3 regions of the Streptomyces sp. NBC_01017 genome follow, and region 1 is predicted to be linked to each of the others. Evidence: riboswitches for the same ligand, from Rfam matches in the RefSeq annotation. Region 1 holds a riboswitch; each other region holds the start of a gene.
The links. Region 1 has a riboswitch for cyclic di-AMP ahead of OG331_RS21580 (transglycosylase SLT domain-containing protein). Riboswitches for the same ligand answer to the same signal wherever they lie in the genome.
Positions count from the first base shown of each region.

Region 2: another riboswitch for cyclic di-AMP. It lies ahead of OG331_RS10685 (LysM peptidoglycan-binding domain-containing M23 family metallopeptidase); the one in region 1 lies ahead of OG331_RS21580 (transglycosylase SLT domain-containing protein).
Region 3: another riboswitch for cyclic di-AMP. It lies ahead of OG331_RS20635 (NlpC/P60 family protein); the one in region 1 lies ahead of OG331_RS21580 (transglycosylase SLT domain-containing protein).

Region 1 covers NZ_CP108683.1:4,765,148-4,773,045, reverse strand. Annotated here, with positions in the region: gene OG331_RS21595 (M56 family metallopeptidase) at 1-504, opposite strand, end outside; gene fahA (fumarylacetoacetase) at 695-1,915, opposite strand; gene OG331_RS21585 (HAD family hydrolase) at 2,240-3,070, shown strand; gene OG331_RS21580 (transglycosylase SLT domain-containing protein) at 3,105-3,869, opposite strand; cyclic di-AMP (ydaO/yuaA leader) riboswitch at 3,875-4,049, opposite strand; gene OG331_RS21575 (CocE/NonD family hydrolase) at 4,331-6,340, opposite strand; gene OG331_RS21570 (peptide MFS transporter) at 6,369-7,871, opposite strand.
Region 2 covers NZ_CP108683.1:2,284,142-2,292,039, reverse strand. Annotated here, with positions in the region: gene OG331_RS10700 (DUF6126 family protein) at 1-108, shown strand, start outside; gene OG331_RS10695 (tyrosine-protein phosphatase) at 181-978, opposite strand; partial or broken gene OG331_RS10690 (alpha-galactosidase) at 1,185-3,066, shown strand; cyclic di-AMP (ydaO/yuaA leader) riboswitch at 3,374-3,531, shown strand; gene OG331_RS10685 (LysM peptidoglycan-binding domain-containing M23 family metallopeptidase) at 3,536-4,483, shown strand; gene OG331_RS10680 (SGNH/GDSL hydrolase family protein) at 4,747-5,532, shown strand; gene OG331_RS10675 (TetR/AcrR family transcriptional regulator) at 5,630-6,250, opposite strand; gene OG331_RS10670 (Glu/Leu/Phe/Val dehydrogenase dimerization domain-containing protein) at 6,322-7,500, opposite strand; gene OG331_RS10665 (MBL fold metallo-hydrolase) at 7,695-7,898, shown strand, end outside.
Region 3 covers NZ_CP108683.1:4,571,675-4,579,572, reverse strand. Annotated here, with positions in the region: gene OG331_RS20660 (PspC domain-containing protein) at 1-800, shown strand, start outside; gene OG331_RS20655 (LuxR C-terminal-related transcriptional regulator) at 797-1,516, shown strand; gene OG331_RS20650 (NlpC/P60 family protein) at 1,582-2,652, opposite strand; gene OG331_RS20645 (hypothetical protein) at 3,100-3,453, shown strand; gene OG331_RS20640 (tellurite resistance/C4-dicarboxylate transporter family protein) at 3,431-4,417, opposite strand; gene OG331_RS20635 (NlpC/P60 family protein) at 4,678-5,844, opposite strand; cyclic di-AMP (ydaO/yuaA leader) riboswitch at 5,853-6,021, opposite strand; gene pcrA (DNA helicase PcrA) at 6,387-7,898, shown strand, end outside.

The DNA of each region.
Region 1 (7,898 bases):
GGTGACGATCAGCTGGGGCGGACTGCCCGGCATCCACCAGGCGTCGGGGTACTCGTCCTCCAGCACCAGCAGCGGGCCCCGCGCCGGGCCCAGGCCGGCCGGCAGGTCGGGGGCGCGTTCGAGCAGATGGGCCCTTGCCTGGCCGCGCCGCCGACGGGCCTCGACGAGTTCGCGGGCCAGCATCGCCGTCGTCCAGGCGGCACCGCCGGCCAGCAGCAGGGTGAGGGCCACCGCCCACGCGGGCGCGGCCGAGAGGTCGTACGCCGCGGTGACCGACGGTGGCGCCGGAGCGAAGAGCTGGGCGCGTACGGTGCCGAAGACCGCGGCGGTGCCCAGGGCCAGGGCCGTCAGGCAGCACAGCAGGACCGTGGCGACCAGGCACTGCCACACCCAGAGCGCGACCACGGGTTCCCGTTCGGGCCAGGAGGCCCGGGTCAGCGCCTGGGGGACGGGTACGGCGGCCGTCAGGGCGACGATGCTCAACAGGAGCAGGCAGACGGTCATGCCAAGGGCTCCGGATCCTGGTCAGGGAAGGTGCGAGGGCGGCAGTGCGGGGCGGTGGGTCAAGAACGCCGGTTGCGGCTCGGCTCCCACCGCCAGTCAGTATGACGGTGACCATCGCAGGAGTCAGGGGGAAAGACACAGTTGACGGTTGCGCCGGCCGCCCGGCGTCACTACAGAACGACCCGTCCCGTCACGACGCCACGACCCGTCCCGTCACCTCCCCCAGCCCGACCCGGACCCCACCAGGACCCGGGGCCCAGGCGGACAGGGTCACCACATCGCCGTCCTCCAGGAACGCGCGCTTGCCGTCCGGGAGTTCGAGAGGGTCCCGGCCGTTCCAGGTCAGCTCCAGGAGTGAGCCGCGCTCGCGTTCCGTCGGGCCGCTCACCGTGCCCGAGCCGTACAGGTCACCGGTGCGCAGGGAGGCACCGTTCACGGTCATGTGGGCGAGCTGCTGGGCGGCCGTCCAGTACATGGTGGAGAAGGGGGGCTCGGAGACGACGTGGCCGTTGATGGCCACGGAGATACGCAGGTCGTAGCCGCCGGGCTCGGCTTCGGGGCCGGAGTCGTCCAGGTACGGCAGCAGGGGGTGCGTCCGCTCCGGCGGCGCCACCCGCGCCTCCTCCAGCGCGTCCAGCGGGGTGATCCACGCCGACACCGACGTGGCGAAGGACTTGCCGAGGAACGGGCCGAGGGGGACGTACTCCCAGGCCTGGACGTCGCGTGCCGACCAGTCGTTGAGCAGGCACAGGCCGAAGACGTGCTCACGGAAGTCGCCCAGCGCCACCGGCTTGCCCATCTCCGAGGGCGTGCCGACCACGAAGCCGACCTCTGCCTCGATGTCGAGGCGGATGGACGGGCCGAAGACCGGCGCCGGCTCAGTGGGGGCCTTGCGCTGGCCGGACGGACGTACGACGTCCGTGCCGGAGACCACGACCGTGCCGGCGCGGCCGTGGTAACCGATCGGCAGGTGCTTCCAGTTGGGGGTGAGGGAATCCTCGGCGTCGGGGCGGAAGATCTGGCCGACGTTCCGGGCGTGGTTCTCGGAGGCGTAGAAATCGACGTAGTCCGCGACCTCGAAGGGGAGGTGCAGGGTGACTGAGGACAGAGGGTGGAGAAGGTCCGCGATGGCCTCCTGGTGCGCCGGCACCGTCACCCAGGCCGTCAGTGCGCGCCGTACGTCCGACCACGTGGTGTGGCCCGCGGCGAGCAGCGGGTTCAGGGAGTCCTGGGCGAGCAGCGGGGCGTACGGCGAGCCGAGCGCGTAGGCCGCCCTGCCCGCGTCGAGGACGTGGTCGCCGAGCCGGACGCCGACCCGTCGCGCGGAGTCCGAGCCGGGAAGGGAGAAGACGCCGTACGGAAGGTTGTGCGTGCCGAAGGGGTCGCCCTCGGGGAGATCGAAGGGGGGCATGGGGTGCTGCCTCACTCTCATACGCTCCGTGCCATGTGGTCGGGCCACACGTTACGGGTGAGGCGAGGGTCTTGGGCAGTACGGAACTCGCGTCGCCGAGGTCGGCGAATCAGCAGGTCGCCGCACTCGGTCACGTCGACGAGACCTGAGCCGGTGCTCTCAAGGAGCTCGCCGGCACCACGTGGGAGTGAAATCGCCACAAGCAAAAGGAAGTTGCCCGCGTGGAATCAGAACTGGAACCGGAACAGGTGTCAACACATGTGAACACAGCAGCCGTCCGGTTCGAGTCGAGTCGATGGGGCCTCCTGTCCGTATTCTCTGATCATGGCCCGACCCATCGCATATTCACTCATCGCCACTGACCTGGACGGGACGCTGCTCCGAGGCGACGACACGCTCTCCGACCGTTCCCTCGACGCGCTCGCGCAGGCGGCGGCGGCCGGTGCGCAGCACCTCGTCGTTACGGGGCGGCCGGCGCCCAGAGTGCGCCCGCTCCTCGACGTCCTGGGCAGCCGGGGGCTCGCGGTGTGCGGACAGGGCGCGCAGGTGTACGACGCCGGAGCGGACTGTCTGCTGTGGTCCATCACCCTGGACCGGGAGTTGGCGGAGACCGCCCTCGGCAAGATCGAGGCCGAGGTGGGGCAGGTGTACGCGGCCGTCGACCAGGACGGCGTGGACGGGCTCACGCTCATCGAGCCCGGGTACCTGATGCCGCACCCCACCCTGCCCGCCGTACGCGTCCGGCACCGCGACGACCTGTGGTGCGAGCCGATCAGCAAGGTGCTGCTGCGCCATCCCACCCTGTCGGACGACGAGTTGGCGGCGACGGCGCGGTCGGTGGTCGGGTCCCTCGCGACGGTCACCATGTCCGGGCCCGGGACCGTCGAACTCCAGCCATGCGGCGTCACGAAGGCGACCGGTCTCGCGCTCGCCGCCGAGCATCTCGGTCTGGGCGCGCACGAGACGATCGCCTTCGGGGACATGCCCAACGACATCCCCATGTTCGACTGGGCCGCCCGCGGGGTGGCGATGGCCAACGCGCATCCCGAACTCAAGGCGGTCGCCGACGAGATCACCCTCTCGAACGAGGACGACGGCATCGCCGTGGTCCTCGAGAGGCTGTTCGCGGGGAGCCTGGCCGACTTCGCCCAGTAGGGCACGTCGTCGGACCAGGCCCCCGCGCCAGGGCCTAGTAGGGGCCGTTCACGTTGTCGATCGAGCCGTAACGCGCGGCCGCGTAGTTGCACGCGGCCGTGATGTTCGCGACCGGGTCGAAGGGGTCGTACACCGTCCCCGGCACGTGGTACGACGCGAAGGTCGGGTCGATGACCTGGAGGAGGCCCTTGGACGGGGTGCCCGCGACGGCGTTGGAGTCCCAGTTGTTGATGGCCTGGGGGTTGCCGGACGACTCGCGCATGATGTTGCGCTGAATGCCCTCGTACGAACCCGGAATTCCGTTTTGCGCCATGATGTCCAGCGCGTTGCGGATCCAGCCGTCGAGGTTGTTCGGGTACGTCTTCACGGAGGACTGGGTGGCCTTGGCGACGTTGGACTTCTTGGCGGGCGCGGACGCCTTGTCGGCCGACTTGTCCGGCGAGCTCGCCTTCTTCGTCGCCCGGACCTCCAGGTCGAGGCCGGGGTGGATCAGACGGGGGTCGTCGCCGATCGCCTTGCGGTTGTCCTTGTAGAGCTGCTTCCAGCCGCCCTGCACGTCGTACCGGTCGGCGACGCCGTAGAGCGTGTCGCCCTTCTTCGTGGTGTACGTGACGGTCTTGGCCTTCACGGCGGCCTGGGGAGCGGCCTGCGCGACGGTGGGGGACTGGGCCGGCTGTGCGGCGCTCGCGGTGGTCGCGCTCAGGAGCGGGATGGCGAGGGCGGCGGTACCGGTGCCGGCTGCGATGACGTGCCGGGTGAGCGGGTTGGTGCGGGGGCGGCGGTGTTTGCCTCGGGGCATGGCGCTGTTCCTCTCCGGCGCCTGCGAGGTGAGCTGTCGGGTTCGGGCGGGAGATGCCCGGCCGCGCCGCCGTGTGGCGGTGCGACTTCACCCCGAGCCGGTTCGGTGCGCCATCAAGGCGTCCGGTCCGGCGACTTACCTGGGTCCCCCGCTCCTGCCGTGCGTGAGTGAGTTGCGTGGGTGGGTGACTCGGGCGGCGGCAGGATTAGGCGTCCGCCCGACTGAGCGGGAACGTATGCGAGAGCACATGCCCGGAACAAGTGCCGTGGTCACTGTCATGCCGGTTGACCATGGTCTGGTGCGAATGGGGCGCTTGATCCTTTGCGGTTGCCAAGCCTCAACTTGCTTTTGAAGCAAGGGGAGACGCGGGTGCGCCGAGGCGGGTGCGCGACCGGGTGCGAGTGACCCAACTCACTGACGTCCACAAGAGCGGCAAATCGGGCAATGAATCCAACTCGCCTTTAACCGGCTGTCCGTGGAGTCCGTTTCTCCCATGTCCGGTGGAAAAGTACCTCTTCGCCCTCCATGCAGATCACCTCGTTGGAGGCGATGAAGTCATGCCGGTCGCAGCTGATCTCCGAGCGCGTCCGCACGGTCGCGTCCCACCCCAGCTCCGGGCGGTGCAGGCGGATCGACCACTCCGAGCGGGTGCGGGCCGACAGGGGGTCCCACTCGTTGATCGTGTACGTCTCCAGCGCGTCCTCGGCGAACTCCAGACCGTCGGGGTACACGCGCGTGCCGCCGTACCGGGGGTCGACCTCCAGGCGCCACTCGCCCTTGGCCACGTCCCGCACGACGAGGCGCTCGGGGCGCGGCTCGTCCAGCGTGATGGGGGAGTTCACGCCGAGCGGTTCCGCCTGCTCCGGTTCCTCGAAGGTGATCGCTGTGTCGTCTGCCGACTCGTCCAACGCACGCGTGCGTACCGGAAGTTCCAGCGAGCTTCCCGACGGTTCCAGGCCGAAGCCCGCCGCCGAGTCCGGCTGGGGCCAGATCCACGGCCAGTACGCGGAGGACACGGCGAGGCGGATGCGGTGGCCGGGCGGGAAGGCATGGCCGATGCCGTTCAGCTCGACGGTCACGTCCTCGGTGGCGCCCGGTTCCCACGGCACCGCGCGGTCCCGGCCGTGGCGCGCCGACAGGTTCAGCACGCCCCGCGTGACCAGGGTCGAGGAGCCGTCCGGTGCCACGTCGCAGAGCCGGGCGACGACCTGCCCGCGCGGCACCTCCGACGTCAGCCGCAGCCGCACCTTCGGCCGCCCCGACACCCAGGTCTCCTCGCCCACTTCGAACTCGAAGCACGCCGACCGCGCGTCCTCCTCCCGCTGGTCCGGCGGCAGGTCGGCGTCGTTGCCGAAGGGGAAGAAGCGGCCGGCGTCGATGCCGGTGTGCATGGGGGAGCGGACGAGGACGGGGGCGCCCTGGAAGGCGTACGTCACCGCGCGCACGTGGGGAGAGGGCCAGGCAGGCTCGCCGACCCAGCGGCCGGGCAGCGTGGGGTACACCGTGGCCGGGCGGTGCGAGTCGCTGACGTACGAGCGCAGCACGGGCTCGGCCATGACGCCCGTGTCCTCGTCCTTCAGCCAGTGGTCCCACCAGCGCAGCGTCTCCTGGAGGAAGCCGATCGCCGGGCCCGGCGGCAGGCCGCGGTCGGGGTACTGGTGAGACCAGGGGCCGATCAGGCCGCGCACGCGGTCCGCCGGCAGGTGCTCGACGAGGCGCAGGACGGTGTCGCGGTACGGGTCGTGCCAGCCGCCCACCGCCAGGACGGCGGCGTCGATCGCGCCGTAGTCCTCGCAGACGCTGCCGTGGCGCCAGTAGTCGTCGCGTGTCTGGTGGCCGAGCCAGGTGTGCAGGAACGGTTCGACGGCCTCCAGCCGCTTGAGCCACATCTCCCGCCAGGCGTCCCCGACATACAGCGGGTCCGGCGGGCGAGCGACGAAGGCGAGCATCGTCGACGCCCAGGCGTGCATGTCGACGGCGAGGACGGAACCTCCCATGTAGTGCACGTCGTTGTCATAGCGATCGTCCGCTGAGCAGACCGTGACGATCGCCTTGAGCGGTTCGGGCGCGAGGGCCGCGATCTGGAGGGAGTTGAAGCCGCCCCAGGAGATGCCGAACATGCCGACCCGGCCGTTGCACCAGGGCTGGGCCGCCAGCCAGTTGACCACCTCGACCCCCTCGGCGAGCTCCGTCGCCGAGTACTCGTCGGTCGGCATGCCCTCGCTGTTGCCGTGACCGCGGATGTCGACGCGCACGGAGGCGTAGCCGTGGCCTGCGTACCAGGGGTGGCGCTGGTGGTCTCGGGGCGCGGTCCAGTCGGTCAGTCGATACGGCAGGTACTCGAGGAGCGCCGGTACGGGCTCGTCCGTCAGGGGGCGCCACACGCGCGCGTACAGCAGGGTCCCGTCCGGGAGCGGGATGCGGAGGTCGTCGTGAGTCGTCTCGTAGGGGAAGGACGTACGGATGTGCATGAGCGGGATCCCAGTGGCTCGGTCGGTGTCAGTGGACCGGGTGCATCGTGCGGCGCAGCCAGGGCGCCGCGGCCATCACGAGCAGGCCCGCGGCCACTGCGATCGCGCCGTTGACGCCGAAGTAGGCGGGCTTGGAGACGTCGTCGTAGAGCTTCACCGTCTGGGCCTGGATGCCGTTGGCCAGGGCGAGGGACAGGAACCAGAGGGACATGGTCTGGCCGGCGAACGCGGCCGGGGCGAGCTTGGTCGTGGCCGACATGCCGGAGGTCTCCAGGAGGACGTCGCCGAGCCCGAGGAGCAGGTACGCACCCACGATCCACCAGACGGACATGAGGTAGTCGTCGGAGGAGCGCCCGGAGGTCGGCAGCACCATCAGCAGGAAGGACAGGCCGCCGAGGACGACCCCGATCGCGATCTTGTTGGACGCGTGCGGCTGGCGGCGCCCCATCCTGACCCACAGCGCGGCCACGACGGGGGCGAGGGCGACCTCGAAGGCGCCGAGGGCGGAGGCGTACCAGCCGGCGGGGAAGTCGAAGCCGAGGACGGTCGTCCCGGCGTTCGTCGAAGCCAGCAGGATCATCGTCGAGTAGGCCTGGAAGAGGATGAAGTTGAAGACCGTCGAGGCGAGGAACAGGACGACGTACGGGCGAAGGCGACCGCGTTCCTCGGGGGTCACGCGCCCGCTGGAGAACATCACCGCGAAGTAGACGGCCGGGGCGATCACGGAGACGAGGGTGAGCAGGTCGACGAAGCGGTCCATGGTGAGCCGGCCGGCGGTGGCGAGCAGGAAGGCGACCGCCGCGGTGACGGCGAGGCCCGTGACGATCAGGCGGATCGCCCGGCGCATCGCCTCCGGAGACAGCGCGAATTCGGCGGAGTGCTTCCGCCCGGCCAGGTGACGGCGGCCGGCGACGTACTGGACCAGACCGAGCGTCATGCCGATCGCTGCGGCCGAGAAGCCCCAGTGCCAGCCCTTGTGGTCGCCGAGCCAGCCGGTGACGAGCGGGCCCGCGAAGGCGCCGATGTTGATCGCCATGTAGTAGAGCGCGAAGCCGGCGTCACGGCGGTCGTCGTCGGTGCGGTAGAGCTTGCCGACCATGGTGGCGACGTTGGGCTTGAGGAGCCCTGTGCCGGCGCTGATCAGGCCGAGGCCCACCCAGGTCATGCCGGTCGGCGGCACCGCCATGGCGTAATGGCCGCAGGCGATGAGGATGCCGCCCCACAGCACCGCGCGATACGAGCCGAGGATGCGGTCGGCGAGCCAGCCGCCGGCGACCGAGACCAGATAGACGAGGGTGCCGTAAGCGGCGGAGACGGAGGCCGCGGTCCCGGCCGACATGCCCATACCGCCGTGGGTGACCGTGTCGGCGAAGTACAGGACGAGGATGGCCTGCATGCCGAGGAACGAGAAGCGTTCCCAGACCTCCAGACCGGAGAGGGTGAGGAGGCCTTTCGGCTGGCCGGGGAAGGCGCGGTCGTCGCGGGGCGGGGGCCCGCTCTCGGGCTCGATGTCGAGGTCGGTTCGGGACACGGGCCGCTACTTCCCTATAAGTGGATG
Region 2 (7,898 bases), 2.5 Mb from region 1:
GAGAAGTTCCCGCGAGCCCTGTGGGTGCGGCTCATCATCTACATCGCGGTGGGGCACGTCTTCGCGGCGTTCATCTACCTGCTCTTCGAGATGGGCGCGCAGCAGTAACCGGGCGGAAGCAGCCGGGGCGGAGGCCGCGCGGCGTGTTCACACAGCGCGTGCGCCGCCGGCCGCCCGGCGTCAGTCGAGCAGACGTTCCCGCAGCCGCTCCCGGGTCTCCGGGGTGAGCCCGAGGCCCTGCTCCAGGTAGGTGTCGACGCCGCCCCACGCCTCGTCGATCGTGTCGAAGGCCGCCGTCAGATACTCGGCCCGCGCGTCGAACAGTGGGCTGAGCAGCTCCATGACCTCCGGCGAGTACGCCGAGGCGTCGCTGCCGCTGCGGCGCACCTTGTAGCGGCGGTGCTTGGCGTTGGACTCCAGATAGTCGGCGACGACCGCCTCGCGCTCGACGCCGAGGGCGAGCAGCGTCACGGCGATGGACAGGCCGGCGCGGTCCTTGCCGGCCGCGCAGTGCATCAGGGCGGGGACGCTGTCCTGCGCGAGTGAGTGCAGCACCTGGGAGTGCTCGGCGGTGCGCTCCTTGATGATCATGCGGTAGGAGGCGATCATCCGGTCGGCGCCCTTGCCGTCGGCCAGGATCTCGCGGAGCTGGTCCAGGTTGCCGTCCCGGACCATCTTCCAGAACTCGGCGCCGTCCGCGGGGTCCGACAGCGGCAGGTTCACATTGCGCACGCCCCGCAGCTCCACATCGGCGCCTTCCAGCTTCTGGTCGGCCGCGTTGCGGAAGTCGAAGATCGTGTGCAGCCCCAGGGTGTCGAGGAAGGCCGCGTCGTCCTCGGTCGCGTGCGCGAGGTGGCCGCTGCGGAACAGAACCCCGTGCCGCACCCGCCGTCCGTCCACCGTCGGCAGTCCGCCCACATCACGAAAGTTGCGAACTCCGGCCAGCTCGGGCTCGGTCGACGGGATCTGCTGCGTCACGGGGGCTCCTCCCAGTCGGCCCCGTCGACGCGGCTCGGCGATGCGGCCGACGGGGTGCGCACTCGACGATACGACATGCCTTCCTGGGCCAATGAGTTGTCCACAGGCGTTGCCCCGGGGCCGCTCGAACCTTGATGATGTTGGTACTTGGTGGCACCTGTTCGTATCTGTTTTAGATCTGTGAGGGCTTGATGCTGGAGATCTCCGACGGTCGCGAGGAGTATCCGGTCGAGGGCGGCCCCGCTTCGTACGGCCCGCCCTGTCCATGCGTACCGACGGGCGGCGTGGCACCGAGTGGGGTTTCGAGCGGTACGAGACCGAGGGCGACGAGCTGCGGTTGCGCTTTCGTGACGGCGGGCTGGACGTCACCCTGCACTACCGGATGCGCGCAGACGTCGTGGAGCGCTGGGTCACCCTGGACAACCAGGGGCCCGCCCTGGAGCTGCTGCGCGCCGACTCGGCCGCCTGGACGCTGCCCGACGGGAGAGCGGGCGGTTGTCCCAGCTGCACGGCCGCTGGGGTGCCGAGTCCCGGCTTGCGCAGGGTCCCCTCACCTGCGGCGAGAAGGTCATCGGCAGCCGCCGCGGACACACCGGGCATCAGCATCTGCCCTGGGTCGCGCTCGACACGGACGCCACCGAGGAGCGCGGCGAGGTCTACGGCTGCGCTCTCGGCTGGTCGGGATCCTGGCGCATCGCCGTGGCGCAACTCCCCGACGCGCGCGTGCAGATCACCGGCGGCGTCGGATACGACGACTCCGGCTTGCTGCGCCTCGCGGCGGGGGAGTCCTTCACGACGCCCGTCTTCGCCGGCGTGTGGAGCGACGGCGGCTTCGGCGGGGCCAGCCGCGCCTGGCACGCGTACCAGCGCGCGTACGTGGTCCCGGACGCGGACCAGGACCGGCCGGTGCTGTTCAACTCCTGGGAGGCGACGGAGTTCGACATCTCCGAGGAGCAGCAGAGTCTGCTCGCGCGGCGGGCCGCGGCCGTCGGCGTCGAGCTGTTCGTCGTCGACGACGGCTGGTTCGGGAAGCGCACCAGCGACCGCGCCGGGCTCGGCGACTGGACCCCCAACCCCGACCGCTTCCCGTCCGGGCTCAAGCCGCTCGCCGAGTACGTGCACGCACTCGGCATGCAGTTCGGCATCTGGGTCGAACCAGAAATGGTCAATCCGGACAGTGAGTTGTATCGAGCCCATCCCGAATGGGTTCAGTACTAAACGGGACGAAAGCGGACGGAACTTCGCAATCAACTCGTACTGAACCTCGCGCGCGACGACGTCCAGGAGTACCTCTGGGAGCAGCTCGACGGGCTCCTCTCCAGCGCCCCGATCGACTATGTGAAGTGGGACTTCAACCGCTGCTTCGCCGACGCCGGCTGGCCCGGTGAGGCATACCCGCAGCACCTGTGGGTCGACCATGTGCGGGCCTTGTACGGTCTGCTGGACCGGCTGCGCGCCGCTCACCCCGGCGTCGCCTTCGAGTCCTGCTCGGGCGGTGGAGGACGGATCGACCTCGGCGTACTCAGCCGTACCGACCAGGTGTGGACCTCGGACAACACCGACCCCCTCGACAGGCTCGCGATCCAGCACGGCTTCAGCCAGATCCACCCGGCGAGGGTCATGGCCGCGTGGGTCACCGACAGCCCGAACGCCATGCTCAACCACCGGGCCGCCTCCCTGCGCTTCCGGTTCGTGAGCGCCATGGCTTGCGTGCTCGGCGTCGGCGGCGACCTCACCCGGTGGACCGAGGAGGAGCTCGCCGAGGCGCGGGAGTGGGTGACGCTCTACAAGGAGATCCGGCCCCTGGTGCAGCGCGGCGACCTGTATCGGCTGCGGCCTCCGAAGGGCGGACTGAGTGCGGTGCAGTACGTGCTCGGTGACGAGACGGTCGTCCTGGCCCGGCTCCAGGCCCAGAGCTACGGCGAACCCGCCCCGGCCCTGCGGCTGCGCGCCCTCGACTCGGCAGCATCGTACGAATGCCTTGAAACGGGCGAAGTTCACCGAGGGGCGGTATTGGTGCATCACGGACTTCATACCGGCCTGCGGGGCGACCTTGATGCGACGGTTATCCGACTGCGTCGCATCTAGGGGTTCTGTCCGAATTGGCGCCTTCATTCCAACTCGCTCTGGAGTAAAGGGAGCTGGAGAAGTGTCACGTGAGGAGCGTCATATTCGTGACCGTGCGTCGCTCGTCATGTTCACGTAATTCACATGCTTTTCGAGGGGTTTTGAGTCCGGAGACGTCCCCATAATTTACGGAGTGTGACCGGTAATTCCCAGAAGGGATCAACAGGAACGCATTCGGGCGGAACCCCTCACTTGTTCCCGTGCGTCTTCCTCGCTTACGTTCCACACCAATCCGGACGGACGCCTAATCCTGCCGCCGACCGGATCCCGCGCTAACTCACCCGTACCCGGCAGGAGCGGGGGACCCACAGGTACAACCGCCTGTTCCGGTCTCCGGAACGGCTTGGGGTCAAGTCGCGTCCCGACGCGACCGGGCATCTCCAGCCCGCACCCGACAGCTCACCTCGCAGGCGCCGGAGAGGAATTCGCCATGCCCGCGAAGGGTAAGCATCGCCGCCCGAAGTCCCTGCGCTTCACCCGCTCCATCGCCGTCGCCGGAACCGGTGGCGCCGCTCTCGCTCTCCCGTTCATCGGGGCCGCCGGCGCCCACGCCGCTCCCTCTCAGCCCGTTTCGGAAAAGGCCGTTCAGTCCGCTCCGGTCGCCGAGAAGAAGGCCGAGAAGAAGTCCACCGACAAGAAGGCGGACGCGCGGACCTATTCGGTGAAGGTCGGCGACTACCTTGCGAAGATCGCCGACGACCAGAACGTCAGCGGTGGCTGGAAGAAGCTCTACGCCGACAACCGTGAGGCCGTCGGCGCGGACCCGGCGCTGATCCACCCGGGTCTCAAGCTCACCATCGGCGGCAAGAAGGCCGAGACGAGCGCCCCCAAGCCGTCGTCCGCGCCGTCCTCCTCCGCGCCTTCGAAGTCGTCCTCGGACACGACCGCCTCGAAGTCCTCGGCGTCCAAGTCCGCCGCGTCGAAGACCACCACGACCGCGCAGAGCGCCGAGAACACCAGCGCCTCCAGCGGCTTCTCCGCCCCCCTCGACGGCGCCACCCTCGGCACCGCCTACAAGGTGGCGGGCAGCATGTGGTCCAGCGGCTACCACACCGGCGTCGACTTCTCCGCCCCCACCGGCACCCCCCTGAAGGCGGTCGGCGCGGGCACCGTCGTCTCGGCCGGCTGGGGCGGCGCGTACGGCAACCAGGTCGTCATCCAGCTCGCCGACGGCCACTACGCCCAGTATGCCCACCTGTCCTCGCTGTCCGTCTCCAGCGGCCAGTCCGTGACGGCGGGCCAGCAGATCGGGCTCTCCGGCGCGACCGGCAACGTCACCGGCCCGCACCTCCACTTCGAGATCCGCACCACCCCGGACTACGGCTCGGACCTGGACCCGGTCGCCTACCTGCGCTCGAAGGGCGTCTCCATCGGCTGACGCCCGCCGCGGAACCCCCTGCCTGACACGCTGCCGAAGGCCGGACCCAGATCCCCGGGTCCGGCCTTCGGTCTGCGCGCACACGGCTGTATGGCGGTTGCGCCCACAACAGCCCTGATCGGAGGGTTATTCCACCTTTGGTGAACACTTTAGGAGTGGCTTATCTCACCGCTCGTCAACCCCGTCCTACGGTCGCGTAGGTCACATTCGAAGGTGAATCATGGGCCGATGTGGCAGACGATTCGAAGAGTGACAGCAGATCAGTGATCGGGTCGTACGTTGCGGTGGGGGACAGCTTCACCGAGGGCGTCGGCGACCCCGGCCCCGACGGGGCGTTCGTCGGTTGGGCCGACCGGTTCGCGGTCCTGCTCGCGGACCGACGACCCGAGGGCGACTTCAACTACACGAACCTCGCCGTGCGCGGCAAACTGCTCGACCAGGTAGTCGAGGACCAGCTTCCGAAGGCCGTCGAACTGGCCCCGGACCTGGTCTCGTTCTGCGCGGGCGGCAACGACATCATCCGGCCCGGCACCGACCCCGACGAGGTCGCCGAGCGCTTCGAGCGGGCGATCGCCCGGCTCACCTCCGAGGTCGGCACCGTCATGGTGACGACCGGGTTCGACACCCGTGGCGTGCCCGTGCTGAAGCATCTGCGCGGCAAGATCGCCACGTACAACGGTCATGTGCGGGCCATTGCCGACCGGTACGGCTGTCCGGTGCTCGACCTGTGGTCCCTGAAGACCGTTCAGGACCGCCGGGCCTGGGACCACGACCGGCTCCACCTGTCTCCCGAGGGGCACACGCGTGTGGCGCTCCGCGCCGGCCAGGTACTCGGCCTGGAGGTCCCGGCGGACCCGGACCAGCCCTGGCCGCCGCTCCCGCCCCGCGGCACGCTCGACATCCGCCGCGACGACGTCCAATGGGCCCGCGAGTACCTGGTGCCCTGGATCGGGCGGCGCCTGCGGGGCGAGTCGTCGGGGGACCACGTCACGGCCAAGGGCGCGCTGTCCCCGGACGACATCAAGATGCGGATCGAATCAGTGGCTTGAGAGCGGTTCGCAAGCGACCTGTCAGCGGGTTCGCGGGTGACGTGCCGGTGTGGGCCGTACCGACGTGTGATCGGTACGGCCCACACCTACGCCGGCGTCAGCGTGACGACGCCGTCAACGCCTCCCGCTCCAGCCCCAGTTCCCGGGCGAGCGCCTCGTCCACCCACTCCTGGGCACGCGCGCGTGAGACCGCGCCGCGGTACGACGTCATCTGCACGGCGAGCCCGTCGAGGAGAGCCGTCAGGCGCAGGGCCGCGCCCATGGGGTCCGGGCAGCGGAACTCGTCCGCGGCCACACCCTCCGCGATGACCTCGGCGAGGGCCGCCTTCCACTGCCGGTCGAGGTCCCGCGTGACCTGCTGCAGCGCGGGCTCGCGCAGCGCCGCCGCCCAGCCCTCGATCCACAGCCGCCAGCCCTTGGCCTGGCCGGTCGGCGCGTACCAGCGCACGGCCGCCCGCAGCCGGCGCAGCGCTGTCGTACGACGTCCGAGGACCCGTCGCAGACGGGCCAGGTCGTCCTGCGCCGCGTGCGTGAACGCGGCGGCGACCAGCTTCTCCTTCGTGGCGAAGTGATAGAGCACCAGCGCGTTGCTCACCCCGAGCGCCGCGGCCACGTCGGCGATCCTGACCGCCGCGACGCCCCGCGCCTCTATCTGCTCCACGGCGGCACGCAGCAACTCCTCACGCCGCTCCGCCACGCTCAACCGCACTCTTGCCACCCGGCCACCCTAAAGCCTTGCCGCCGGCAGCTCCCGGGCCGCGGTCGAGTCGGGTCCCGGGGCCCTTGCCGTCACCGGAGTTGGCCGAACCGCTCGGCGATCACCGGCAACCGGTCCTCAGCGATGGCGTGCGCGGCGGCCCGAGGTGTCGTCCCGTCGGTCTCCGCGCGGGCCAGGGTGAGGTCGGTCAGGGCGCGCATCGAGCGCCGCGTGTGGGCGAACGCCTCGTCCGCGTCCGGGCCGACGTCGCCGAACAGCGTCCACCACCACCAGGCGTTCGTGGCCGAGTTGACCACGACGTCCGGCAGCACGGTGACGCCCCGCACGGCCAGCAGCTCCTCCGCCTCCGGCCGTACGGGCATGTTGGCCGCCTCGGCGATCCAGCGAGCGGTGATCCGCCCCTGGTTGGCGGCGTCGATCACATAGGAGACGGCTGCCGGGACCAGCACCTCCGTCTCGGCCGACAGCCAGGCGTCGCCCGGCAGTTCGCGGTCGCCGGGCCGCAGCGCCGCGCGGTCGACCGTGCCGTACGCGTCCCGTGCCGCCAGCAGCGCCTCGATGTCGAGGCCCGCCGGGTTGGCGATCGTGCCCTTGATGTCGGCGACGGCCACGACGGTGAGCCCCGCGCGCGTGAGGAAGCGCGCAGTGGCCCCGCCCATGGTCCCGAGCCCCTGCACGGCGGCGCGCGTCCTCCAGTACGGCACACCGGCCCGGTCCAGGGCGGTGAGCACCGCCTCGGCGACTCCGCAGCCGCCGACCAGCTCGTCGAGCCCGATGCCGTCCACCTCGACCGCGAACGCGTCCGCGAGCCGCGTACGGGCGCCGGCCTCGTCGCCGAGCAGCGGATACACGGCCTGGACGGACGACACGAGCCCCGCCTCGGCGGCCGCCCGGTCCACCACGTCCTGGGAGAGCCCGAGGTCCTCGCCCGTGGTCCAGAGGTTCTCGATGTAGGGCCGCATGGTCCGCAGATAGCGCACCAGAACCCCGTACGCCTCCGGATCGCGCGGATCGCAGTCGATGCCGCCCTTGGCGCCGCCCAGGGGGATGTACCGGGCCTCGGGGTCGTAGTGCAGGGCTTCCTTCATGCTCATGCCGCGGGCGAGCCCGGTGACCTCGTCGAGCGTGCAGCCCGGCCGCATGCGCAGCCCGCCGCTGGACACGCCACGCACCAGCCGGTCGATGACCAGGAAGCCCTGACGGCCGGTGACGTGGTCGGTCCAGGTGAGCGACAGCAAGGGCGTGGTCATGAGGTCTCCGAGGTGGGGGAGGGAGGGCGAGCCAGGGCCGCGTGCCGCGCGCGGCTACTGAACGAGGGGTCAGTATCCGAGAGTGGGTGAGGACATGTCAATGTGGGGTGCCCGGGATTAGGACCGGGGGCGTCCTGGGTTGTCGGAGGGGCCGACCATAATGGAATTTCTCACCGACTCCACCTGGAGGTACCGTGGCCGGTTTCCGTTTCCCGAGCTCCGGGCTGCGTGCCCTGCGGCCCGAGGCCTTCGGGGTGGACCCGAGCGGTGAGCGCATGGCGCGCATCCGCAGATCACCGAACTTCCGGGACGGGGTCTTCCAGAACCCCGGTGGCGCCGCCCGGACCAGACCGTCCGGTTCGATGCTGGAGTTCGCCAAGGTCTTCTTCGACCGGGAC
Region 3 (7,898 bases), 190 kb from region 1:
GACGTCGGCACACCCTCACGCTGCTGCGTGCCGCGGGCGGCGTCGTGCTGGTCACGGCCGGCGTCTCCGGCATCTTCGTCCTGCAGGGCTCCGTCGCCCACCTCGGCTCGGTCCTGCAGGCGGCGCTGGCGGTCCTCGTCGGCATAACACTCCTCGCGGGCCCGTACCTGGTCCGGATGACCCAGGACCTCTCCGAGGAGCGCCTGATGCGCATCCGCGCCCAGGAGCGCGCCGAGGTCGCCGCGCACGTCCACGACTCGGTGCTGCACACCCTGACCTTGATCCAGCGCAACGCGGAGAACGCGAACGAGGTCCGCCGCCTCGCCCGCGCCCAGGAGCGCGACCTGCGCACCTGGCTCTACAAACCCGAGGGCACCGGCAAGGACGAGGCCGACGAGCCCACCAACCTCGCCGACGCGGTCCGGCGCAACGCCGCGGAGATCGAGGACAAGCACGGCGTCCCCATTGAGGTCGTGGTCGTCGGCGACTGCCCGCTGGACGAGAAAATCGCCGCACAGATGCAGGCCGCACGCGAGGCTATGGTGAACGCCGCGAAGTACGGTGGCGAGGGCGGCGCCGTGCAGGTCTTCGCCGAGGTGGAGGGCAAGACCGTCTTCGTGTCCGTCCGGGACCGCGGTCCGGGCTTCGACCTCGACTCGATACCCGCCGACCGTATGGGCGTCAGAGAATCGATCATCGGCCGCATGGAGCGCAACGGCGGTACGGCCCGGCTGCGGGCGGTACCCGGCGGTGGCACGGAGGTCGAGCTGGAGATGGAGAGGGCGGAGAAGACGTCATGAGCGACCCGACCGAGGCGAACGAGCCCGTGGAGTCGACCGGCGGGAGCGCGGGCGAGCGACACGCGCGCGTGGTCCTCGTCGACGACCACCGCATGTTCCGTACGGGAGTCCAGGCCGAGATCGGCCGGACCGAGCAGACCGGCGTCGAAGTCGTCGGAGAGGCCGCGGACGTCGACCAGGCGGTCACGGTCATCACCGCGACCCGCCCCGAGGTCGTCCTCCTCGACGTGCACCTCCCGGGCGGCGGCGGAGTCGAAGTCCTACGCCGTTGCGCCCCGTTGATGGCGGACGCCGAGCAGCCCGTCCGCTTCCTCGCCCTGTCCGTCTCGGACGCGGCGGAGGATGTGATCGGGGTGATCCGGGGCGGTGCGCGCGGGTACGTGACGAAGACGATCACCGGCACCGACCTGGTCGACTCCATCTTCCGGGTCCAGGACGGCGACGCGGTCTTCTCGCCGCGCCTCGCCGGGTTCGTACTGGACGCCTTCGCGTCGACGGACGCGCCGCCGGTCGACGAGGACCTCGACCGGCTCACTCAGCGCGAGCGGGAGGTGCTGCGGCTGATTGCGCGGGGGTACGCGTACAAGGAGATCGCCAAGCAGCTGTTCATCTCCGTCAAGACGGTCGAGTCCCATGTGTCGGCGGTTCTGAGGAAACTTCAGCTGTCCAATCGGCACGAGCTGACTCGGTGGGCGACGGCACGGCGTCTGGTGTGATGCCGGGCTCCGGTTCGCGGGCCGAGGTCCGCGGCGGGCCAGGGTATGGCCGGGTCCGGGCCGGGTCACACCACGCGTGTGGCCCCCGCGAACGGCATCTCGTCGAGTGGGGCCACCCGGACCGGGGCCGAGGGGTTCGGGGCGTGGATCATCTGGCCGTTGCCGATGTAGAGGCCGACGTGGCTGATGCCTGAGTAGAAGAACACCAGGTCGCCCGGGAGCAGTTCCGAGCGGGAGACGCGGCGGCCGGCGTCGATCTGGGCATAGGTCGTGCGGGGGAGGGAGAGGCCCGCAGAGCGGTACGCGGCCTGGGTGAGGCCGGAGCAGTCGAAGGCGTTCGGGCCGGTCGCGCCCCAGACGTAGGGGCTGCCCAGTTTTGAGTACGCGTACGAAATGGCCGACGCGGCGCGGGCGTTGGGTGCCTGTGCGGTGGCCGGGCCGGGAGCGGTCAGGGCGTCTCGGGAGCCTGTCGAGGAGCGGGCCGCGCGGTCGGTGCCGCCGCTCGCGCTCTGGAGGCGGGCGCGCTCCTCGGTGGTCAGTTGGGTGAGCAGAGTGCGGGCGGCGTCCAGCTTGTCGGTGATCGTTTTCCTGTGCCCTTGCAGTTCCGCCTGGCGGGACTGCAGCGAGGTCAGTTCGATGCGCGCGGCCCCGCGCAGTTGCTCGATCTCGCGTAGTTGCCTGCGGACGCTCGCGACGGATGCCGCCTGACGGTTGCCGGCGCGTTCGGCGAACTCCGCGCCGTCGAGGTAGCGGTCGGGGTCGTTGGAGAGCGCGAGTTGGAGGGCCGGTTCGACGCCGCCGTCGCGGTACTGCGCCGCGGCCATCGAACCGAGCGCTTCACGCGCCGAGTTGAGTTTCTCCGTCTTGCGGGCTGCCTCGTCCTGCAGCGACCTGATCCGCCGCTCGGCAGCGTCCGCCTTCTCCTTCGCGCCGTTGTACTTCTCGGTCGCGACCTCCGCCTCGTGGTACAGCTTGTCCACCTTCGCCTTGACCTGAGCCGGTGTCAGCTGCGGTTCGGCGTGACCGGTCCCGTCGAAGCCCGTCGCCGTCGCCGCGCCCGCCAGGGCGATCGTCCATGCCGTGCGGGCCGTACTGCCGCCGACCGAGCGCTGACGGGGCTTTCGGTGCGCTGCCACGTGGACTGCACGTCCTTTCGTACGACCGCCTCGTCCCGCACGTCCGCCACGACAGCCTGGGGAGCGGACGGACGACTGCCCGCGGGCGGATGACGCGTCCGGCGACGGCCCACACAGGGGGGAGCGGGCCGCCGCCGGACCTTTCTCGGCGGTGGTGTCCGACTGCCGCCCCTGGCCCGGGCGGCGGTGGGGAGCCGGTCACCTGGTGGAGGACGCTAAACCTGGGTGTGCCGGGGTGGTAACGCGTTGTGCGGAAGTGCCGGGAGTGGATCGTTGGGTGACCGTAAGTGAGCGTGATCGCGAGATGGGGGCGTCTTGTTCACGCTGTGTGCTGACCGATGTGGCGGAATGGGGGGTGGGCGGGGGCTGCGGGGTGCTATGGGGCGCATATATGCAAGACCGGGGCGGTGGTGGGTGCCCTGACGGGGCTGATTAGGCTCCGGCCCCATGGACGTACTCATCCACCTTTTCGTCGGTCTGCACATCATCGGTATCGCCGCGTTGCTGGGTGGTTTCTTCACCCAGATGAAGGCGATGGGCCAGGGCACCGCGCGGTTCGTGCCCGCGATGCTGCACGGCGCGCTGACCATGCTGGTCACCGGCGTCATCCTCGTCGGCCTCAACCAGGCGGACGATCAGTCCGTCAACAACATCAAGATCGGCGTGAAGCTGGCGCTGCTGATCGTGATCCTCGGGCTGGTGTACGTGAAGCGGGACGAGGAGACGGTGGACAAGCGGCTCTTCGGGTTGGTGGGGCTGCTGGCCATGGTGAACGTCTTCATCGCCGTTCTGTGGACGTGACCTCGGTGTAGCTCAGTACTGCGCCTGCCGCGACCGCAAGCCATGCCGCGACGGCGATCCACAGCAGTGCCTCGCCGGGGGTCTTGAGCCACGGGACGTCCACTGCGGTGGCGACGGCGAGGACCGCCGCGGCCGTCATGCCCATGGGGAACACGGTTGCCCAGCGGCGTACGTCGTAGCGCAGCCGTGGCCGGCCGATCTCGGCGAGGAGCAGGACGGCGTACCAGGCCAGGTCCAGGACGAGTAGGGCGACGGTCACCGTGCGCAGGACGTCGGTGTCGTCCTCGTTCCAGAGGTACAGGCTGGCGCTGTCGGCCGACATGAGCTTCGAGCCGGCGAGTGCGGAGATGGCGAGGGCGCCGCCTGCCACCCAGTGGTCGCCGGCGCCCCTGGTCACCTGCCGCAGGTCGAAGCGGGTCAGGGCCATGACGTAGAGCACCAGGCCGAGCCAGAACAGGACCAGGGCCGCGTGGGCGAGCCATGCCGTGGACTCGGTCGCGGCGAGGGTTGCGGCCAGGACGGCGAGGCCCTGGGTGGCCACGCAGCTGAGGAAGACCGCGCCGGGCATGCGGGGGTGCAAGCGGCGTACCACGGCGATGAGGAGGCCCGGCCAGAGCAGAGCCGCCAGGGCCAGTAGGGCCTTGGCGAGGGGTTGCCAGCCGAGGGTGGCGAAGCGGGTGCCGAGAACCGCCGTCGCTGCGATGGCGGTGAGGGCGGCGGGGGTGGCTGCCTCTTTGAGCCACCTGGCGCGGTCCCGGAGGAGCCTCGCGGTGAAGCCGCCCGCGAGGGCCAGCCAGGCTGCGCAGGCGAGGGCGAGGGCGATTCGGGACAGGGTTTCGTAGCCGGCCTGGTGGAGGGCGACCGACAGGATGCCGGTTGCCATGACGGCGGCGCCGGCGGTGGGGGGACTCTGCGACCACCAGGTGTGGAGGGGGGATGCGGGGGTGGTCGTGGGGGCGGGCATGGGGTCGATGCTAGGGATTGGGGGGTGTGGGGTGGGTGGGGGCACGCGCGCGTGTGGGGTGAAATGCACGTCTGCCGCGCGACGGTTGGGCGACGGGTGCCTGCGGCGGCCCGCTCGGGTGAGTGGGGGTTCGCGTAGCGCCTGACTGTTCGTTGTGGGTCGGGGCCGTGCCACCGTACGCGGGTGCGGGTGCGGGTGCGTTTGCCGCACCACTACGCGCGCGTGGCGGAGGCAGTGCGCCACGCGCGCGTGTGTGTTCGTCAGGCCGGGCGGACCACGCTGTGGATCGACGACTCTCCGTCGTAGTAGATCGATTCCTCGCGGACGTACGCGCCGGGCTTCGGGGCGTGGATCATCATGCCGTTGCCGATGTAGAGGCCTACGTGCGTGATGTCGTCGTAGAAGAAGACCAGGTCGCCGGGCTGGGCGCTGGAGACGGGGACCGCGGTGCCGGCGTTGACCTGGTCGTAGGTGACACGGGGGATGTCCACGCCTGCGGCCTTCCAGGCGCCCTGGGTGAGGCCGGAGCAGTCGTAGGAGTCGGGGCCGGTGGCGCCCCAGACGTACGGCTTGCCCACCTGGGCGCGGGCGAAGGCCAGGGCCTTCTCGGCCTTGGTGGCGTACGAGGAGTCCGACGCCGACGAGTCGGAGGAGGACGAGTCGGACGAGGAGTCGTTGCTCTCCTGCTGCTGCGCCGCCTCCTGGCGCCGGCGCTCGGCCGCCTCTTGCTGCCGGGCCAGTTCCGCCGCCTTGCGGGCGGCCTCCTCCTGCTTGCGCTTCTCGATCGCGGCGAGGCGGGCCTTCTCCTCCGCCGTCAGCTTCGACAGCAGTTCGCGTGCGTCGGCGAGCTTCTTCTGGACGGTGGACTTGGCCGTCTGGAGGTCGTTCTGCGACTCGGTGAGCGTTTCGAGGCTCTGGGTGGCCTCCTTGCGCTTCTTCATCGTCGCGGACTGCTGGGTGAAGTAGTCGTCGACCGATTCCTTCTGGCGGCCCGTCATGCGGTCCATCAGCTGGGTCTGGTCGAAGTAGTCCTGCGGGCTGTCAGCCAGGAGGAAGGTCGCCGTGTCGGGGGCCGAGGTGCCCGTGCGGTACTGGGCGGCTGCGTTGCGGCCGAGTTCCTCGCGCGCGTCGTTGAGCTTCTGGGTGCGCTGGGCGACGTCGTCGAGGAGGGTGTCGACGCGCTTGCGCTGCTTTGCGGTCTTCTCTTTGGCCGCGTTGTACTTCTCGGTCGCCGACTCCGCCTGGCGGTAGAGGTCGTCGACCTTCTTCTCGACCTCTTCGAGGCTCGGTTTGTCGTCCGTCGAGGGGCTCGCGTTGGCCGTCTGGGACAGCAGGGCGACGGAGGTGAGGGCCGCCGTGGCGAGGGCGGGGGTCCGTATGCCTGCTACGCGCGTACCAGCGGGACGCGACTTGCGGTGCGACGCCAAGGGAGGCGACTCCTTCCATGCTCCGCCTACCGAGTTAGCTGTCGGGTTCGGGCGGATGGTTAGGAAGGGTTGCCCTACGGCCGCTCCCCGGGCGGGAGTCGGGCCGATTCACCCCAAGTTCGGTGGGTCCCCGGCTCCGGGTGCACGGCGGCGCTCCGGACTCGGCGGAGGCCGTGCGGCCCGGCGACGTTCGCCGGTGGGGGTCGTACGGCCTGTCCGGCACGGTAGCCAACTCGTGTGGCCCCTGTGAAGGTTGATGTTCGATATGCCCGATACATTTTCGTGACCTTGGCGATGTGTGCCGTGGATCGTGGTCGATGTGGCGGGGTTGGTGGTCAGTTGTGAGCGTTTTGGGTTTTGAGGGTATTTCGGCCGACTCGGGTCGGTTGGTTTCGGGGGATTGCGGATCGTAATGGGGTGGTTCTGGAGGGTGAGGGGAGTGTTTGGGGTGCGTGGGTTCTGAAGATCGGTGAGTGCTGAAACAGGTGATGTTCTCAGGGCGGCGGCGGGCTGTCAGTGGGGCGCCCTAGACTCGGAGAGCGATGAGCAGCCTCTTTGACGACAGCTTCCTGGCGGGCCTCCAGGCCCCGCGGGCCCATGCGGGCGAACCACCACCGCCGCCCGAGGACGATCACGCTCCGGAGCCGGTTCCGGACGATCTGTTCGGCGGGAAGTTCGACGTGCCGCCGGACCGGGACGACTACTACCGCGACGGCGCCCCGCGCCCGGCCCTGGATGCGGCAGCGCTGCTGGCGGGGCTGAACGAGAACCAGCGTGCGGCCGTCGTCCACTCCGGCGGCCCGCTGCTCATCGTGGCTGGCGCCGGGTCCGGCAAGACGCGTGTGCTCACCCATCGCATCGCGTACCTGCTGGCCGAGCGGAATGTGCATCCGGGGCAGATCCTCGCGATCACCTTCACCAACAAGGCCGCGGGTGAGATGAAGGAGCGCGTCGAGCAGCTCGTCGGCCCGCGCGCGAACGCGATGTGGGTGATGACCTTCCACAGCGCGTGCGTGCGCATCCTGCGCAGAGAGAGCAAGAAGCTCGGGTTCACCTCGTCGTTCTCGATCTATGACGCCGCCGACAGCAAGCGGCTGATGGCGCTCGTGTGTCGTGATCTGGATCTCGACCCCAAGCGGTTTCCGCCCAAGTCCTTCAGCGCCAAGATCAGCAATCTGAAGAACGAGCTGATCGACGAGGAGGACTTCGCCGCCCAGGCGACGGACGGCTTCGAGAAGACCCTCGCGCAGGCGTATGCCCTGTACCAGTCGCGGTTGCGGGAGGCCAACGCCCTCGACTTCGACGACCTGATCATGACGACGGTCAATCTGCTGCGCGCCTTCCCGGACGTCGCCGAGCACTACCGCCGGCGGTTCCGGCATGTGCTGGTCGATGAGTACCAGGACACCAACCACGCGCAGTACGCGCTGGTGCGCGAGCTCGTCGGTACCAGTGAGCACCCCGTCGACGTGCCGCCGAGCGACAACGACATCCCGCCCGCCGAGCTGTGCGTGGTGGGTGACGCCGACCAGTCGATCTACGCCTTCCGGGGCGCCACCATCCGCAACATCCTCCAGTTCGAGGAGGACTACCCGGACGCGACGACGATCCTCCTGGAGCAGAACTACCGCTCCAGCCAGACGATCCTGACCGCCGCCAACGCGGTCATCGAGCGCAACGAGTCCCGGCGCCCCAAGAACCTGTGGACCAACGCGGGCGCCGGTGCGCGCATCACCGGCTACGTCGCGGACACCGAGCACGACGAGGCGCAATTCGTCGCCGAGGAGATAGACCGACTGACGGATGCGGGCGATGCGAAGGCCGGTGACGTCGCCGTCTTCTACCGGACGAACGCCCAGTCCCGTGTCTTCGAAGAGATCTTCATCCGCGTCGGCCTGCCCTACAAGGTCGTCGGCGGGGTGCGGTTCTACGAGCGCAAGGAGGTCCGGGACGTCCTGGCCTACCTGCGCGTGCTGGCCAACCCCGAGGACTCCGTACCGCTGCGGCGGATCCTGAACGTCCCCAAGCGGGGCATCGGCGATCGCGCCGAGGCG